DNA from 3 places in the Paenibacillus sp. G2S3 genome. Region 2 is predicted to be linked to each of the others. Evidence: riboswitches for the same ligand, from Rfam matches in the RefSeq annotation. Region 2 holds a riboswitch; each other region holds the start of a gene.
What was found. A riboswitch is a leader RNA that binds a small molecule or an ion and turns the genes downstream of it on or off. The one in region 2 is predicted to bind cyclic di-GMP.
Positions count from the first base shown of each region.

Region 1: it holds a riboswitch for cyclic di-GMP, as region 2 does, so the genes downstream of both, QNH28_RS28790 (NPCBM/NEW2 domain-containing protein) here and QNH28_RS01820 (anti-repressor SinI family protein) in region 2, are expected to answer to the same signal.
Region 3: it holds a riboswitch for cyclic di-GMP, as region 2 does, so the genes downstream of both, QNH28_RS02400 (choice-of-anchor A family protein) here and QNH28_RS01820 (anti-repressor SinI family protein) in region 2, are expected to answer to the same signal.

Region 1 is NZ_CP126095.1:6,513,648-6,517,863, forward strand. It holds gene QNH28_RS28790 (NPCBM/NEW2 domain-containing protein) at 1-2,709, opposite strand, end outside; cyclic di-GMP riboswitch class I at 2,967-3,053, opposite strand; gene QNH28_RS28795 (hypothetical protein) at 3,211-3,777, opposite strand; gene QNH28_RS28800 (EAL domain-containing protein) at 3,892-4,216, opposite strand, start outside.
Region 2 is NZ_CP126095.1:406,471-410,686, reverse strand. It holds gene sipW (signal peptidase I SipW) at 1-295, shown strand, start outside; gene QNH28_RS01830 (TasA family protein) at 389-994, shown strand; gene QNH28_RS01825 (helix-turn-helix domain-containing protein) at 1,163-1,492, shown strand; gene QNH28_RS01820 (anti-repressor SinI family protein) at 1,695-1,850, opposite strand; cyclic di-GMP riboswitch class I at 1,878-1,962, opposite strand; gene QNH28_RS01815 (2-oxoglutarate dehydrogenase E1 component) at 2,433-4,216, shown strand, end outside.
Region 3 is NZ_CP126095.1:532,817-537,032, forward strand. It holds gene QNH28_RS02385 (NAD(P)H-dependent oxidoreductase) at 1-459, shown strand, start outside; gene QNH28_RS02390 (winged helix-turn-helix transcriptional regulator) at 521-895, opposite strand; gene QNH28_RS02395 (YhjD family protein) at 1,349-1,741, opposite strand; cyclic di-GMP riboswitch class I at 2,232-2,322, shown strand; gene QNH28_RS02400 (choice-of-anchor A family protein) at 2,431-4,216, shown strand, end outside.

The sequences.
Region 1 (4,216 bases), 590 kb from region 2:
CCCTTGTCGAACAAGGGTTATGACTCCACCAGAGACGGCTTTGTCTTTCTTTAATTCACCCCAGCCAACAACGACTGACTTGGCATTAAGATCCGAAAGATAAGCATAGTCACTCGTTACCGTAACCTGTGTGGTCTTGGTTTCTGTAACCCCTTCGTTCTTCACTTCATATACCACTTCGTAGTCACCTTTTTGCGTTACATCGACGGTATTCGCTTTCAGGGTGACATTAGCAGTAATATCATTCCCTTGATAGTTAGTCGCTTTTACATAGTTCATCGGATCAAAGGGTTGATTTAGCTTTAACGTAATTTGATCTTCAACAGACAGCGCTGGCTTAAAGGCTTTAACCTGTACTGGCTTCAGTGGGTTCAGCTTCTTATCATAGCCAACAATCTTGTACGTATAATTGATGCTGCTGTCTACACTCTTGTCCACGAACTGATCAGTGCCTGTAAACCCTACTAACTTATCGTCTCTATACACTTCATATCCTAAGAAATCTTTCTTAAGATCCTTATTCATACTGAAGCTTAAGGTGTTTGATTTAGCAGTAGCGTTAGGCGTGATATTAACCTTAATCGCAACATTCTTATCTGCTATTCCTGTTCCCTCATAATGAACCACTGAATTGTTTAAATACCATAGCTTTTTCGGTGCTGGGTATTTAGCTAATTTCTCTTTCGTTTCAGGATTCACAGTGAAGCCATGTCTGGCAAAATAGCTACTTAAGTCTAACCCCAGCACTTCAGAGGAGAACTCCACCAAATACTGCTGCTTGGAATTGTCACCGTTCGGAAGGGAGACCTTCCGCTCGCGGTACATCCTTGTCAATTCTGTCCAGTATCCCGGATGCGCCAACTCCAACTGCCAATAGGCTCCCAGCTGAGCAAATAAGCCCTGCTGATTCATAACCACTTTATTTTCTTGGATCACATATTTATAAATATCACTTTCAAAAGGAATACGAGTATCCATCGAGTCCGCATGGACTGACATCAGCATAGACACCATATTATTGGTTACTTCGCCATATTCTCGTTCACCCATAGCCAAGCGATGCCCAATTTCATGATTCAATCCCCAGCCTGGATAGACTTTGTTAAAATCACCTAACATTGTCCCCACGGTTCCAAGTTGGATCCCTGTATGATCTCCCGCTGCATACATCGCACCATAAGGCTGCATCAATCGAATATTCTCACGAATTAGCTTGGCATCATGAATCACACTACTGCCATCCAAGCCATAGAAGTCAAAGATCGTCTTCATCCAAGTATCATAGCCGGTTACGGTGCCCAGCGGATCATTTCCTTCTGTAATAAACTTGTTATAAGCTTCTGTCGCAGTTCCTGTGAAAATAACATGCTCGCTGACCATTTCCACCACATCGATGAGCTTGCGATCTTGAACATTCGGATGCGCAGCTTTATCTTCATCTAATTTTTGCTTGTAGGTGGTTAGGAAGGCTTTAAATTGTTCAGGATCCATGGTCTTGGTCATCATAGGGATCTTTGTGAACCCTTCGAATCGGATCAGTGGTGCCTTCCCTTGTTCCTCAGCTGTATAGGGATTGACGATATACACTGTACCGCCCTTAGTCACTTCATGTGCATAATAACTATTCGTCGCAAATTCAGGAACGGTTATTGTGTTTTTACCTGGACGCAATTTCACGCTGCTAGCCCAAACGTTCCAAGCCGCCTCTTGTTGGGAAAATACTAAAGAAGGCAATTTATCGCTCGAAGCAGCATCTACATACACATTGATCGTATCTCCAGGCATTGCAACGAGCCCCGTAGGCTGGTTGTTCGTACCGAAACCAATTCTCAGGTTTTCTTGCGCATGCTTTTTCATATCACCACGTTGTTCGGCCTCAATAATGGTGCCTTCGGTTTGAACCTCTCCATTCACTAGCTTCTTAGCCAAATCCAAAGAATCTTTAAGGATGGGATAGAGCGGATGTACTTTTGCCGCTTCTTCTAATTGATTGATCGCTTCGACGCTATTATAAGCAGGAACAACCGCACTCATCGTTCCATCTGTAAACAAGCTTTTCATCTTAGCGGATACGGTATCCTCTTTATAAAAAGAAAATTCAGCCGCACTCGCCCAATCTTGGTTAGCTTTTTTGAAGACAAATTTAAGTCTCTTGAAGGCTGTGGGTGCAAACTGAATCTCTACAACGTCACCTGCTCCGCCTTTATATTCTCCAGAGGATACTAGCGTATAATCTCCTGCATCCGTAGTTGAGCCATAAATATCAAATTCCTGAGCAAACCCCTTCCCCTTTGCACTGGATTGTCTTGCAGCGTATACGATTCTATTTAATTCAGTGGACTCATTGAAAACAAAGACAACCTCATTCGTGAACGTTGAACTGTTCGGTTTGCCCGTTTCCCAATGCGTACTCATATCGCCATCAATAGCCTTAGCTATAGGTGAACCTGAGTAGTTGCCACCGTTATTTGTGATGGACTTAATATTCGCAGGATTCATTCTAAAAACATCATTATAAGCGCTTAGGATAGCCTTGCCGTACAGATCAAACGGAATAACTGACGCATTGCTTAATAGCTCAGCCTTGCTTTGTACTACAGTCTTCACTACACTTACCTTGCTTACATCACTTGCTAAAGCATAACCTGCCTCACTCGAAAAACTGGCTAACATGGCTGCCGATGTAGCGATCGCAATCATTTTTTTCATCTTTTCTACCCCCCAGATGTATTATGAATCTCTTCCAAGCCTAAAATGGGCACAAAAAAAACTACCCCAAAAGAGTAGCTTGATTGCGTATAAAGTCGCCTAAAAATTAAGACTTAATTTTTATTAAACCTTAACAAGCATAAACGCCTTCGGCGTCCTTATAAGGACGATAAGGGTTTAAGCGAGAAATATAAGAGATTAAGTATAGGTGCATAACTTAACCTTTCTTATATTTTAACAAAAAGCGTTACACACTCTTTGGCAGCTGGCTGACAATAGTTATGATAACCTTAGTCCCTATAGCTTTGCGTCCCTACATTTCCATAGGTTTGCCTATGAAGTTTCGAATACATTACAAAGAGTAACATAACGCCACATCTGATCGCATGATTAATTGGTATGAAATCCGAATAGGTAATTGCAATTAATTTTTCTATCGTGATAGATATTATTTATTAACTATCCCAGACTACGAGTGATACTTTTGGACTGGTTAGCCTTTTAATCTCCCGATCCAAACAAACGCCGGAACCAATTCCACACATCGCCCGTGATGGGAATTAACCCGAAGCCATGCTCGCCAACTGCGATTAGACCATATGCCCATTGGCCAATAGCTACTGCTCCCCCAGCAATCCGTCCTATGGCTACCGCCCCAAATGCCGTATCACCTATGGCGACAGCTCCCAACGCTTTTTCGGCTATTGCGATCGCTCCTACAGCCACTCCTGCAATCGCAATTGCTCCCACGGCGAAGCCAAGCCAGCTAAGTGCTATTGCCCCGATGGCTAACCACATCCCCAGTGATATTGCACCCACAGACAGAACACCGACGCTTACCGCACCTATGGATATCAGGCCAACAGCTATATCTCCAATGGCAATTAATCCAACGGCCGTCTTCACTTGTGGTTTGCTTCCGTGACCAAACCCCTGACCAGAGTATCGACCTAAATTGCTACGAATGCTTACGACTGGAAATGAAGGAGACGGCCACTGATAATCAATTTCTCGCCCATCTAACCCTCTCGAATCCGCCCAGCGTGTGATGTATTTATGCCAATTCATATCCATCCCGTCCCCCTTCTCAATTACCTAAATTGTACAGCCCTGGGGTTCACCTGTAATCAGACTCTGACCTGAAATCATCTCATCCTCTAGACGGAGATATACTCATTAGGATCACTGTTTGGGAATAGGGTCAGGCTTTCCAAATAAATATCCCTGAAACAACTGATAACCACTCTGCTTAAGCCATTCAAAATCCTCTCTAAACTCCACACCTTCTGCTAAGGGAACAGATTGGATCTCTAAAGCCTTTTCTAAAAATTGTTTAGCTATTTTCTGTTTGTTCGGATCGCTGGACACACCCTGAACATATTTCATATCCAGCTTCATGTAATGGGGTTTAAGCTCCAATAACATCTCGATCGTGCTGAAGCCTTCGCCAACATCATCTAAAGCGTATTCAAATCCCCGATCCTTGTAATATGTCAAAATCGATTTC
Region 2 (4,216 bases):
CAACGCTACTGGTGAAGCCATGTATCGCACGAAAGGCGATAACAATGATGCGCCTGATATGAACCCTACCAGTTCTACGAATGTTGTAGCTGAGTATACCGGGGTCACCGTACCTTATGTAGGTTACGCTATGAATTTCGCAGTTTCAAAAGCTGGAAGTGTTGTGCTCATGATCGTACCAGGCTTGATGCTCCTGCTCTATGCCCTGTATTCATCATGGAAGGCTGTAGCTGCACTCGAAAAGAAAAATGCTGCTATACTTCCCACCTCTCCACCTCCAACTGAAATACAGTAATTCGTTGATTGTCCGCTTCCGCTTACGAACCGGAAGTTACAATATATAAATTTTATAAAATTTAACCACAAAAACCGAGGAGGAATTTTAATTATGGGTATCAAAAAAACATTGGGTCTTGGCGTAGCATCTGCAGCACTGGGTTTATCATTGATTGGTGGAGGAACCTTCGCTTACTTTAGTGACACTGCACAAAGCACTGCTACATTTGCTGCTGGTACACTCGATTTGAACTCCGACCCTTCTGTTATCGTAAATATTCCAAACCTAAAACCAGGTGATACTGTAACCAAATCCTTCAAATTGAAAAACGATGGTTCGCTCGATATCGGATCTATTATTCTGAACACTTCCACTCAAATTACGGATGCTAAAGGTGATAACTACCTGGATTTAGCCCAATTCATTAAGGTCAAATTCCTTAGAAATAACGATAAAGGAACCGTCGTTTCTCCAGAAGATGTAGTCTATCAAACTACGCTGGCTGATTTAAAATCTCAACATCCGGATCTCGTAAAAAATACTGGTTGGGATCAACTCTTCACCGAAGCATCTGGTATTAAAGCCGGCACCAATGACAGCTTCTCCGTCCAATTCGAATTTGTGGAAAATAACCAAGATCAAAATATTTTCCAAGGCGATAGCATAACCCTGACATGGGATTTCGTAGCTAAACAAGGTGCTAAAAAAGATTACTAAGATTAATAGAATAATTTAATATAATACTCGAAGAGCAGCAGATCCTGATTCCGGAAGCGGATAAGTAGATGCTGCTTTTCTCTTTACAATAAACTTTGTCGAATTAATTGATATTTGCTATACTAATAACAAAAATTACGGAGGGGCGTCAGCATAGTGCCACAAAATATGGGCCAACGTATCCAGCATCTCCGCCTAGAAAAGGGATTATCCCTATCTGAGCTTGCGGACAGAGCGGATGTTGCTAAGTCGTATCTTAGCAATGTGGAGAGAAACATCCAATCCAATCCTTCAATCCAGTTTATCGAAAAGATCGCCGACGCGCTTCAGGTATCCATCCACGCTTTGCTCTATGGAGAACCTAATGATGCTGAGGAGTCACCTTTAGATTCGGAATGGTTCCGATTGGTGCAGGAAGCTATGGCCTCAGGCATAAGCAAACGCGAATTCAAGGAGTTTCTAGACTACCAGAAATGGCGCCTTGATCAGAAGGATTAATATTCCACCTAACCTGATAAGATCCTCTTCTACTCATACTATCAAACATAAGCGCCTTCGCCCTCCTAACATGGACTGCGAAGGCGTTTTATATTCTAGTAGAATATAAGCACGATGTATCTTGTATACTTTCTTAGATACCAAAAAAGAGCACAGCGAGTTATCGCTGTGCTCTTTTTCGGTATCTAATGCTCTGAATGTATTACTGCACGGCTTGCACAGTCTTCTCATGAAAGAATCGACGAATTTCATCTGCCTTTATGCCAGCCTTCTTAGCTGCTAATAATAAATGTACCCACTCTACGTCTAGATCAATAACCTGCTGTTCTTTGTTGCTTCCCTGGTTGGACTTGTCCAAAAAATCTCCTCCTAAGATTTTACGTCCCCAGGCAATCCGGCTGTCATAGTATTTCTACCTTAGACCCGCGACTTTGTGCCCCTGCCTTTCAGCAGGTTTACCTTTTACTGGACCCTTTACATGAAAGGATCTACTTTGAAATATATGAAAACGCTAACTGCAATAACATTATACTATACTAATGTGGAAAAGTGTGTCGATTTCTGATTAGTTTTTCCATTAAAAAACAAAAATTAGAAGCTCTTTCATAGAATATTCTGTCCTATTATCACGATACTCGTCTTATTCATAAAATTATTTAGGGCAATATAATAATGTCCCATTTCCATTTAGTTAAAATTAAGGATAATAGGATCATTTTAATGGGCCTTTAGAATGGGTAATAAAAAAGAATAGCTATTGTTTTAGTAGAACAAGCTAACCCATACCATTTTGCGAACGTATTAGACGAAAGAATGAATTGATTACCCGTGTGGAAAGTAGCACAATAAGATAAGGAATGAAACCGCAATCATCACAGCTCCTACAAGCGTTGACACAAAATGTCACGTATGGAGTTCATCCGTTGAGGAGGATGTATTCATGGCAGCCAAAGAGCCCTATAACGAATCCATTTGGAGTAAGTATTATGGACCCAATTTAGGCTACATTCAAGAAAGATATGAGCAGTTTGTGAAAGACCCATCCACCGTAGAGAATAATTATCGCGAACTTTTTACAAATTCGGGCCCCCCACCATTAGCTCCGGATAGCGAACCGGCTCCACAGCCTCGCATTTCGGGAGACACCGAATGGCTTAGAAAGGCAGTAAGAGCTTCCAAGTTAATCGCTAATATTCGTATATATGGCCATATGGCCGCTGATATTGATCCGCTTGAGCGGGACCACAATCCCATGGCTAAATATCTCGAACTCGAAACCTATGGGCTGACTCGTGAGGATCTGATCGCATTACCTGCTACTCTTATTTGGGAGAATGCGCCGAATGATGTGCATACCGGATGGGATGCTGTTCAGCGTATGCGTCAGGCATATACCAAGACTATCGCCTATGAATTCGGGCATGTGCATGAGGAAAAAGAATTGCAATGGCTGAATAGACAGGCAGAATCCACAAGCTCACCAGCACCTTTGAATAATACAGAACGCAAAGAGCTACTGAATCGCCTCATTCAAGTAGAGCAATTCGAAACCTTCCTTCACAAGACCTTTGTAGGTCAGAAGCGTTTCAGTCTGGAAGGCAATGACGCTCTTGTGCCGATGCTCGATGAAATCGTACGCGCTGCTGCGCATGACGGTGCAGAGCATATTCTGATGGGTATGGCGCATCGCGGCCGTCTCAACGTTCTCGCACATATTTTGGGCAAACCTTATGATATTATATTTTCAGAGTTTCATCATTCTCCAAACAAGGAGCTCTTCCCTTCCGAAGGCTCTACAGGCATTAACTATGGTTGGACGGGTGATGTGAAATACCATCTCGGTGCAGACCGTGCTGTCCGCGAAGGAGAAACCGTACGCACAAGAATAACACTAGCAAATAACCCAAGTCACTTGGAATTTGTCAATCCTGTCGTGGAAGGGTTCACTCGTGCCGCTCAAGAAGTTCGGAGCACTGCAGGACTGCCGAAGATTGATACCAGTAAAGCTATGGCGGTACTGATGCATGGCGATGCTGCTTTTCCAGGTGAAGGGATTGTTGCAGAAACACTTAATATCGGCAAACTTCAAGGTTATCAAAATGGTGGGACGATCCATATCATTGTTAATAACCGGATTGGTTTTACAACCGAAAGTGAAGACTCCCGTTCTACGCATTATGCAAGTGACATCGCCAAAGGGTATGAAATCCCGATTGTCCATGTCAATGCCGATGATCCGGAGGCCTGTGTAGCAGCTGTTCGCTTAGCTAGCGCATATCGCCACCAATTTAAAAAGGATTTCGTGATTGATCTCATCGGCTACCGCCGTCATGGTCACAACGAAATGGATGATCCTGAGACTACACAGCCTATTGTCTACAGTAAGGTGCGCAAACATCCAACCGTCTACAAGGTCTATGCTGAGCGACTACAGCGTGAAAAGATTCTTACAGCCGATGATGTTAATGAGATGTACACTGCAGCAGAAGGCGTATTGCAACGTGCATACGATAGTATGAAGGAAGGCAATCACAAGAAAAAAGAACCGAAAGCCTTCATTCCTCTAGAAGCGAAACACGCTGCGCCAGGCTCTACAGCATTATCTATCTCCAGTCTGCAGGAGATCAATCGTGAACTGCTGACAGTTCCAGAAGGATTCCAAGTCTATCCGAAGCTGGAACGAATTCTGCAGCGTCGCAAGGATGCACTTAATGAAGGTGAAAA
Region 3 (4,216 bases), 130 kb from region 2:
CCAGACAAATATACGGTGCACGAGCTGCACAAAGCCTATCCCGATGAAAAAATCAACGTGGAAAAGGAACAACAACTGATTGAAGCGCATGATAAGCTTGTCTTACAATTCCCTGTCTATTGGTTTAGTAGTCCACCTCTGCTTAAAAAGTGGCTGGACGAAGTATTTACTTACGGATGGGCATACGGCTCGAAGAGTGATAAATTAAGAAATCGAAAAATCGCATTGGCTGTCACCGCCGGAGGAAGAGAAAAAGACTTTAGTGAAGAAGGTAAACTCCGCTACGGGCTTGACCGTATTTTATCTCCCTTTGACACGACTTTTTTGTACTGCAACGCTGATTATCGTTTCTTCTATGCCTTCTATGGCACGGAATATGAAACGGTAGGAAGTACGGATTACTTAAAGAAATTGGACATCAGTTCGCAAGGCTATGTTGAATTTATCGAAAATATGTAATTAGAGTTGAAACAAAAAGCAGCATTTTCATTAATGAAAATGCTGCTTTTATCATAAGTCGTTAAATTGTAATCGGTATTGTTATCTCTTGCGCGGCTGGAACGAAGTTTTTCTCTCCCCAAGTGCACATCATATCCAGCACCGGAATAAGCGATTGGCCTTTCTCGGTCAAGGAATACTCAACTTTAGGGGGAATCTGGGGGAATTCCTCGCGCCTGACGAGACAGTCCGCTTCCAGTTCTTTCAACATAACGCTTAACGTCTTAAAAGGTATTGTACCGATACCCCGTTGCAGCTCATTGAACCGCACGATCTTGTTTTCAGAGAGATAGTAGAGAATAGTCATTTTATATTTACCATTAATGATAGACAAGGTGTAGCCGAAGCTAGTGTCCTTCTGTTGAATGCCAGGCAGTATACAGATTTCATCACTCATGGGCTATTACCCTCCTTCAGAAAATATTCAACGAAAAGGCAAACGCCTGCTGCCGCTCCGTACTCAGGTCACGACTTTATTATGTTTTACAACCTGCTATCAAGTCATCCTGCGAACAACGAACTCACTATATCATTTTTAAAAAAAAAGTTCAAAGCACTCGATGGCTAACTATCAATCGGTCGATTTTCTCTGTCAGTGAAGCGGGCTTCTTTGGTTGGAAATCAAAAGTGTAATTCAAGCGGATAGCCTAAGCGACGAATTGAAGTTTTTAATGTAATTTTCATGTGAGCATCATCTTATTTTCAGGTTCGAGGTATATATTGAAGACACCAAACACCCCCCAGTGTTTTGTGGTATAAATCTCTCAGGTCTTGCCAACTCCCATGGTAAGGCCTATTTTTTTTGTTCGCTAATTGAATGGGGGGAGGGGGCGCAGCTTCTTACGCAGCTTTACTTAATCTGATATTGCTCTTCATAGCTCTTAAAAGATGAAATATCCAGTCCCAGATATCTGCGCATATGAATGGCAGCTTGGGCAGCAACGATGTCGTTTAACAGCAGCATTCGTTCATGGTATCCACGGCATATGAATTTGGCTTCGATCCCCGTGTTAAGTCTGTTCTGCTCATATACCTTGATTCTCCGTTTTCTCATCTCCGAACGAACATCTCTTAGATCTGTCGTAGCAACTGCCGCGGCGGTTCCAAGAACCTCCAAATAGGGGGCGGGTGTTCGTAAATGTGTAGATAGAATGGCGGAGTCCCGTTCGAAAGCTGATAAAATCATCGGAAGCAATAAATAAGATTTCACCAGCATGTTGTCCCTGCTTTCAGCTCTATGCATGAATCTCATCACCTCTAATGGGAACGTATATTCGTATTCTACCCCGATATCCCAAAAATAATCAATGGTATTTCTAAACAGCTAATCCAATGTGACAAAATTCACAACTAAATCAAAAAGAATAAAATATATTAAAATTGTAATAATAAAAATTAATGCTTTAGACTTATAAAAAGGAGAATTAAAATGAAAGAGGAAGGAAGTCTCCTCCGTGGAATGGTATTTGGTTTGATTCTAAGTATTCCATTATGGATATCGATATTGGGCTATATAAAGTTACTTTAAAATTGAAGAAAAACCTTTATGTGAAGCGCCTTTAGGCGCTTTTTTTGTGGCTGCTAACATGTGTGATTATCAAAAGGAATTGATTGACAATTGTGGGGATAGAGCGCTAAACTATCATTAGTCCAAAAGTATTAAAAGTCATAGACGATTATTTAATAGGATGCTTAAAATGCTAGTTCTAATTTGCACGGAAATACATATATTATCATGATAATAGCAAACCGCCTGAAAGGGTGGGACGCAAAGTCCAGGAGTCTAAAGTGTCTTAAAGGCGCTATGACCGTCCGACTGCCATGAGAAGGGAATTCCACTTCTTTTTGGCGGTCTTTTTTGTTATTAGGTCCTTAGAGTTTCTGGTAATTATTCTGATTAAATATAAATCATAGATTTAGGAGGTGTGCTTTTTGAAAAGAAGAATGAAACCGCTGCTTGCACTAGTATTAGCTGGGGTATTGACGGTAGGTAGTGGGCTTTCCTCTTTGGGAGCCGGGACTGTTAATGCTAGTTCTACTACACTCGGGATTGCAGGAAACTACAATGTGTTTGTCCTAGGGGATGTTACAACCTTCTCGGATACGGAGGGAAGGTTTGCTGCTGGAGGTAATGTTACTTTAACCAACTACAGCGTTGGTGATAGGCTAAGTGCTGCTGAGGTCTCCTTCACTGACACCCTTGTTGTTGGAGGAAATCTTACTTTCAACAATGGCTCTGTTTACGGGAATATCGTGCATGGTGGAATCTATGCTGGTAATGCAACGCTCCTTAAAGGAGGCAAGAGAACTCAGGGAAGTCCGATTGATTTTGCAGCTGTAGGTCAGTCTTTGAGAGATAAATCAGCTGAACTTGCAGCATTGCCGGCGAATGGAACAACAGTGTACCAATATGGCAGTCTTACCTTGACAGGTGCAGATCCTGTGGTCAATGTTTTTAATGTTCCAGGAGATAACGTTTCTAGTACCTACGGAATTACAATAAATGTTCCTTCAGGATCTACTGCAATTATTAATATTGATGGTTCTAACGTAAAAATGAAAAACTTCGGATTTTTACCTAATAACGTATTGAACAGTAAGAAAATTTTGCTTAACTTTAGCCAAGCCGCGTATCTTGATATGGCAGGCATAGGTGTAATGGGAAGCATACTTGCCCCCTATGCTCATGTTGATTTTATTAATGGTCAGGTTAACGGAACATTCGTGGCGGCTTCGCTCACAGGTACTGGTGGTGGCGAATTTCACCACCATCCATACGATGGCGATGATCCAGGAACGACGCCAACACCAACGCCGACCGTGACACCGACGCCGACCGTGACACCAACGCCGACACCGACCGTGACACCAACACCGACGCCGACCGTGACACCGACGCCAACCGTGACACCAACACCGACATCAACCGTGACACCAACACCGACGCCAACCGTGACACCAACACCGACGCCGAGCGTGACACCAACACCGACGCCGATCGTGACGCCGACGCCATGCGTGACACCGACACCGAAGCCAACACCGACGCCGAAGCCAACACACACACCAAAGCCAACACCGACACCGAAGCCAACGCACACACCGAAACCGACACACACACCAAAACCAACACCAACGCCGATCGTGACACCAACACCAACGCCGATCGTGACACCAACACCAACGCCGATCGTGACACCAACACCAACGCCGATCGTGACACCAACACCAACGCCGATCGTGACACCAACACCAACGCCGATCGTGACACCAACACCAACGCCGATCGTGACACCAACACCAACGCCGATCGTGACACCAACACCAACGCCGGTCGTAACACCAACACCGACGCCGATTGTGACGCCAACACCAACGCCGATCGTGACGCCAACACCAACGCCGATCGTGACACCAACACCAACGCCGATCGTGACACCAACACCAACGCCGGTCGTGACACCAACACCAACGCCGATCGTGACACCAACACCAACGCCGATCGTGACACCAACACCAACGCCGATCGTGACGCCAACACCAACGTCGATCGTGACACCAACACCAACGCCGATCGTGACACCAACACCAACGCCGGTCGTGACACCAACACCAACGCCGGTCGTGACACCAACACCGACGCCGGTCGTAACGCCAACACCAACGCCGGTCGTGACACCAACACCAACGCCGGAAGTGACGCCAACACCGACGCCGA